DNA from 2 places in the Trichococcus sp. ES5 genome. Region 2 is predicted to be linked to the other one. Evidence: riboswitches for the same ligand, from Rfam matches in the RefSeq annotation. Region 2 holds a riboswitch; the other holds the start of a gene.
What was found. Region 2 has a riboswitch for cobalamin ahead of TES5_RS12985 (DUF4430 domain-containing protein). Riboswitches for the same ligand answer to the same signal wherever they lie in the genome.

Region 1: another riboswitch for cobalamin. It lies ahead of TES5_RS09590 (DUF4430 domain-containing protein); the one in region 2 lies ahead of TES5_RS12985 (DUF4430 domain-containing protein).

Annotation. Positions count from the first base shown of each region.
Region 1 covers NZ_FJND01000011.1:73,754-76,881, reverse strand. Annotated here, with positions in the region: partial or broken gene TES5_RS09595 (heavy metal translocating P-type ATPase) at 1-690, opposite strand, end outside; adenosylcobalamin (AdoCbl) riboswitch at 1,590-1,746, shown strand; gene TES5_RS09590 (DUF4430 domain-containing protein) at 1,834-2,256, shown strand; gene TES5_RS09585 (ECF transporter S component) at 2,235-2,786, shown strand; gene TES5_RS09580 (DNA topoisomerase III) at 2,907-3,128, shown strand, end outside.
Region 2 covers NZ_FJND01000023.1:3,137-6,264, reverse strand. Annotated here, with positions in the region: gene TES5_RS13000 (EutP/PduV family microcompartment system protein) at 1-206, opposite strand, end outside; gene TES5_RS12995 (BMC domain-containing protein) at 223-567, opposite strand; gene TES5_RS12990 (ECF transporter S component) at 654-1,196, opposite strand; gene TES5_RS12985 (DUF4430 domain-containing protein) at 1,172-1,579, opposite strand; adenosylcobalamin (AdoCbl) riboswitch at 1,768-1,921, opposite strand; gene TES5_RS12980 (ABC transporter ATP-binding protein) at 1,977-2,651, opposite strand; partial or broken gene TES5_RS12975 (FtsX-like permease family protein) at 2,664-2,942, opposite strand; gene TES5_RS12970 (IS1380 family transposase) at 3,098-3,128, shown strand, end outside.

The DNA of each region.
Region 1 (3,128 bases), on a different contig from region 2:
CAGCGTCAGTAATTCCTTCTCGGAGACCCCGGCAGCGGGAAGGATGTCGGTTACGCCGAAGTTGCCTTCCGTCAGGGTCCCGGTCTTGTCGAAGACGATCCGATCCACTTTGCGCGCCTCTTCGAATTGCGTCCGGTTGCGGATCAGCAAGCCATTTCGAGCTGCGATTGAAGTGGACACCGCATTCACCAAAGGGACAGCCAGTCCGAGTGCATGGGGACAAGCGATGACGAGTACCGTCACCATCCGCTCCAAAGCGAAGGCCAAGTTCACTGCAAAAATCCAATAAAGGAAAGTCAGGAGTCCGGCTGTGACGGCGATATAGAACAGCCAACCGGCCGCTTTGTCGGCCAATCCCTGCGACTTGGATTTTTGTTGCTGGGCCGCCTGGACCATATTGATCACTTGGGCCAAGTAGGTTTCATTCCCGACTTTTTCCACGGTCAGTTTGAGGACGCCTGACCCGTTGATGGAGCCGCCGATGGCCTGCATGCCCGGATTTTTTTCGACAGGCACAGATTCGCCCGTCAGCATCGATTCATCAACCGTTGAGAGGCCTTAGTAGATTTTTCCGTCCAAAGGGATCTTTTCACCGGGCTTGACGAGAATGCGCTCACCCGGAACAAGGGCTTCGATCGACACTTCTTCAATATTGCCGGCCGCATCCAAACGATGGGCAACTTTAGGCATCAGTTTGATGAGTTCTTCCAGCGCTTTGGATGCCCCCATCTGGGATTTCATCTCGATCCAGTGACCCAGCAACATAATCAGGATCAAGGTTGCCAGTTCGAAATAAAAGTCCGATCCTTCTATGAAGAAGGCCGTGAAGCTGCTGTAGATATAGGCCGAAACGATCGCCAAGGAAATCAGCATCATCATACCGAGCGACCGGTTCTTCCATTCCTCCCAAGCGCCCTCCAGAAACGGTTTGCCGCCGTAGAAGAAAATGACGGTGGATAACCCAAAGACGACAAAATTTGCTCCCGGAAATTCGAAATGGTAACCGAAGAGCATCATGATCATGGGGGATAGCACGGTGACGGGAATGGTCAGCAGCAAGACGATCCAAAAACGTTTCCGGTAATCGGCCACCATCTGCTCGTGGTGGTCGGCATGCCCAGTCGAACCGTGTGCCATGTGCTTTTCATGTTGTTCGTGACCATTGGAAGCAGTCTGTTTCGGTTCGGGTGGGGGCATATGATGACCGGAATGGTCGTGCCCGGCGTGCGGATCGCTGGTCTTTGGGGCTTCCAGAGTGTGGTCTGTGTGCGCGTGCTGCGTATGTTTGTGTTCATCCATCTGAGTATTCCTCCTTGCTTCAAAACGTCCAAACAATAAGGTTTATAAAAATGACTGCAGCTTCTCATGCTTATCATAGCAGAATTCAGCGCTGTAGTGGTAACGGTTTCGCCTCCCCGCTTGGGTCTGCACCGATTTAGTCATCGCAACCAACGGCGGAAGCTTGCAGGCGTAACCGGGAACCAAAGATTGACTTGACAGACTTCTTATCAATTGCAGGACCAGGGCGCACCGAAAAGCGCAACTGGTCTTGTATTTTTTTCTGCTTTGGGTAAAATGAAAGGGATAGGAAAACCATTCAAAGACACTTGGAATTTGGAAGTTTGGTGAAAATCCAACGCGGTCCCGCCACTGTGATGACGTCCCGGAACGTCTAAGTCAGGTCTTCATTCCAAGCTGCTATTTTTTGCAAGCGAACCGTTTCGAGGTAAAACGGTCCCGTTACTAGTCTATGCGATGGCGTATAGGATTTTTTTGCATGATTCCGGCCGTTGGCGATGCAACCCCTGTCGAATACAGATTAGGAGTGGGAAAATGAAAAAATTATTGTTGGCCTTATCATTGAGTTTGGTATTATTCGGGTGCGCTCCTGCGGACACGGTAGATTCGGCTTCAGTCGCGGAATCTTCATCGGTTGCAATCAGCTCCGAAGTTGCAGAAACAGTCAGCGTATCGATTTCTTTGACGGATGGCGGTACTGTCATCGCGGGTTCTGAAAAAACGATTGAGGTTGAAGCAGGCGCCAATTTGTTGGCTGTCATGAAAGAAAACTACACAATCGAAGAAGCGGACGGATTCATCACAGCCATCGATGGACAAACACAAGTCGAACAGACTGCCGATACGAAAGCGAAATATTGGTTGTTTGATGTGAACGGTGAGCCTTCGATGGTCGGAGCAGCTGATGTGGCGCTCCAAGAAGGAGACGTAATCGTGTGGAACCTGACAGAAATGTAAAGAAGACTGTGAACTTCGGTGTGAGACGACTGGCGTTGCTGTCGATTTTGACGGCTTTGTGCTATGTTGGGAGGATGATGTTCCAGTTCATCCCGAATGTCCAACCGGTGACGTCTGTGCTGATCATCCTGACGCTGACGCTGGGCATGACGGACGGCTTCATTGTGGCCATCCTGTCGATTGTTTTGACCAACTTTCTGCTGGGGATGGGGCCGTGGACGATTGCGCAGATCGCCAGTTTCGGCGTTCTGATCGTGGTAACTGGATTGGTCATGAAGCCGTTCTACAGCACGAGCCAAAAGAGGGGCCTCAGAATTGTTTTTGCGCTGTTCGCCTTTTTCGGGGGACTGCTTTACGGATTCGTCATCTCCGTCATTTCGGTGAAGTTGATGGGTATCAACAGTTTTTGGGCTTATTACATCGCCGGGATTCCTTTCGATCTCATGCACGGCCTGGGGAATGCCAGTTTCTATCTGATACTGGAGCCGATTTTGGCGCCCTTACTGCTGGCGCAAAAGAAAAAAACATAGAAATTAAGAAGACTGTAATGGACTCCCAGCATGGGTATCCGCTATAGTTTTTTCTGTTTTGGCGCCATTTGTGATATAGTAGGACACGATAATCGAGAGATAAGGGAGCAAATATAAACTATGGGAAAGAGTCTAGTATTAGCTGAAAAACCATCGGTGGCGCGCGATATCGCCCGCGTGCTGCAGTGCGAGAAACAGGGTCAAGGGTACCTGGAAGGGAAAGACTATATCGTCACTTGGGCCTTGGGGCATCTTGTGACGCTGGCCGATCCGGAAGCCTATGATGTGAAATACAAAAATTGGAATCTGGCTGATCTGCCGATGCTTCCGCAGGATCTGAAG
Region 2 (3,128 bases):
AACCCAATTACTTCTGCTTCCGCAGCCATCATTTGCAACGCATTGTAGTAGCGCCGATGCTGCACAAACTCACCCGGTGTATCAATAATCTGGGGATAGTACTCAACGGCTTGCGTTTTTTGGTAGCGCAATTCTTCTCCAACGATGCGTTGGCAGAGTGTTGTCTTCCCACTGCCGATGGACCCAATCAACATGATTTTCTTCATTTGATTCCTCATCCTTCTAGGTCCGTGTAATCGCAGGAACACTGAAGCTCATCTGTGTTTTCAGTGCCGTAGTTGAAGCGTTCATTGCCATTTCCACCGCAGCCACGTCACCCAAGATAAAGACTGAACCACTGAAACGATCAACAAAGCCGATGGTCACCGGCGCTGCTTTCTTGGCATGATCGACTGCAATAATCGCCACTTCACTTGGGGTAATGGTCATGATGCCAACGGCTTGATAATGCTCATCGTGCAACCCTAACTTTTCAAAAATCCGTCGATCCGGATGCGCAATGATATGCGCCAAAGTAACTTGCTTCCCTGGTACGGACTCAAATATTTTACGATCCTTTTGTATCATTTCTTCGCCCCTCATTTCTTTGAATGAAAGCGCAACACACACGTTCATAGTAATTGGGAATGAAATTTCTGTCAAGAGACGGAACTTTATTTCTTCATCGAAGAAAGGATCAAAGGTCGTAAAATAGGTTCCAAAATAAGGTAAAAGACTGCATTTCCAAACGCATGCATCAAGTCAAAAGGTACGCCCATCAAGTAGTAGGACCAAAAATTGGTCATGCCAAACATTTTGGAAGAGAAGATGGAAATAACAAATCCATATAGAAGACCTGCCAAAAAGGCAAAAATAACCATGAGCCATTTTGTCTCCATTTTTCTATATAAAGGTCTAAGAAACACCCCGGTGAACCCGATTATTACCATGTAGCTAATCATTTGATAAAAAATCCACGGTCCCATTCCAAGCACCAAATTCGACAAGATGAGTGAGAGTGCTGTCACAATCAGCCCGTCCCTCGTGCCAAACGTCAGCGTAATGATTAGCAATACGGCCGTCATGGGCTGTACATTCGGCAAGAACTGGAAAACAATTCGACCTACATAGCACAGAGCTACTAAAATCGAGAGCACCGCAATTCGTTTCACTGAAAAATTCGACTGTTTTTTTAGGATAGTGGTTCGAGTTTCCATTCCACAACATCTCCCTCTTGGAGTTCAGTGTCATTTGCACCTGCCGGAGCCATTTCGCCGTTTAAGTCAAATAGCCAGTACTTACTTGCTTCTACATCTTGTTCATGACCGTTGATGGATTCAATAAACGTATCTTTCTCTACAATTTCATAATTTTCTTTCATTACATCTAATAAGATTGCTCCTGGTTCTACTTCCACTTCTTTGGTGCCGCCTTCTATTTCTTCGCCGTCTACACTCACATGAATCGTTACCGCTACGGTTTCTTCAGCCACGCTGGAGGATACCGCGCTGCTCGTTTCCGTTACTTGTGTATCACTGTCTGAAACGCCACAACCTGTTAAAATAAACCCTGCTGCCAATAATGCCAAATACTTTTTCATAAATACCACTCCTAATTTTTATTGGCTAAAAACGAGGACTGGTTGACCGACGCTGGTCCTTCCTTCCACCTTGAAGATCAGTCCTTGCCCTTAGCTGTGACGGATAGAACCCCTACTCATTTTTGCTAAAATGAATATGGAAGCTGTTTTTTGAGTACAAAAAAAGCCTATGCACCATTACATAGACTTCAAACGACACTGTTTTACCTCGAAACAGCAACGCATGCATATTAGCAAACGAAAATAAAGATCTGACTCCATATGTTTCCATATGATTACAGTGGCGGGACCGTGTTGGGATTGAACCAAACTTCCATATTCTCGTTGTCTTTGAATGGTACTTCTATCCCCTTCATTGTAGTCCATCAAAATGGAATTGGCAAGGGGGAAAGTTGTACTAATCTTCTTTTAGAGACAAGACGCCATCTTTCATGACGTAGACTTTATCGCAGTAATCAATCAAGCGCTCGTCATGGGTTACCATAATCGTCGCTTTATTTTTTTCCTTTGTTTCGCGGGCAAGAATTTCGACTACTTCAAATGCTTTCGTTGTATCCAAACTTGCGGTCGGCTCATCCGCTAAAATAACGGATGGATCATGATAAAGGGCACGAGCAATCGCAACCCGTTGGCGTTCACCACCGGACAAATCACTTGGATATTTGTTGCGCAGCTTCGTAATGCCTAGCCCTTCGAATAAGTCTTCTGCCTTCTCTTTATCAAACTTCGAGCGTTCTACTTTATTAACCAAACGCATTTGGTCTTCTACTTTCAGAAAAGGAACCAAGTTTGATGCTTGAAGAATAAAGCCGATTTCTTCAAAACGCATTTTATTGCGTTCTTTTTGATCTACTTCACTGAACTTCTGCTCACGAATCAAGACACGCCCTTCTGTCGGGGTTTGCAACCCTCCGATAATGGTTAGGAAGGTACTCTTACCGGAACCACTTGGACCAATAATCGCCACGAATTCGCCGCTCTCTACTGAGAAGTCGGTCTTTTTCAAAGCTTCTACTTCTTTATTTCCATCATTAAATGATTTCGTAACACCTTGCAATTCAATTAGTTTCATCTTCTTGTCCTCCTATCCAATTGCTTCTAGCGGATCAATTTTCGCAACGGTACGAACGGAGAAGAATGCTCCCAGTACAGCGAAAAGAATCAGCAAGCCAGTAATTCCACCCAGGAACAGTGGATTCGTGCGGTATGGTACAGAAGCTGGAAGAACAAGCGATGTTCCTACTGTCAACAACAATCCAATTCCAACTCCAATTGCTGCAAGCAGAAATGTCTGCGCGACAACAGATTTCGCAATATAGAAGGTAGAAATTCCTTGTGCCTTCATGACCCCAAACATGCTTGATCCTGAATAATTCATAGTTTTCCTAAATATTCACTAAAAGCGTATTGTGGCGCTATTATTCTATCTGTATCCCTGCACCCTTTGGGTGTACAAAAAGAACCCCAATCTGCTATGGTTAAAGCGTCTAAACCTAACCAAAGAAAGGGGTTCTCTCAATGGCTACATTACAGGAAAAACGCGTAAATT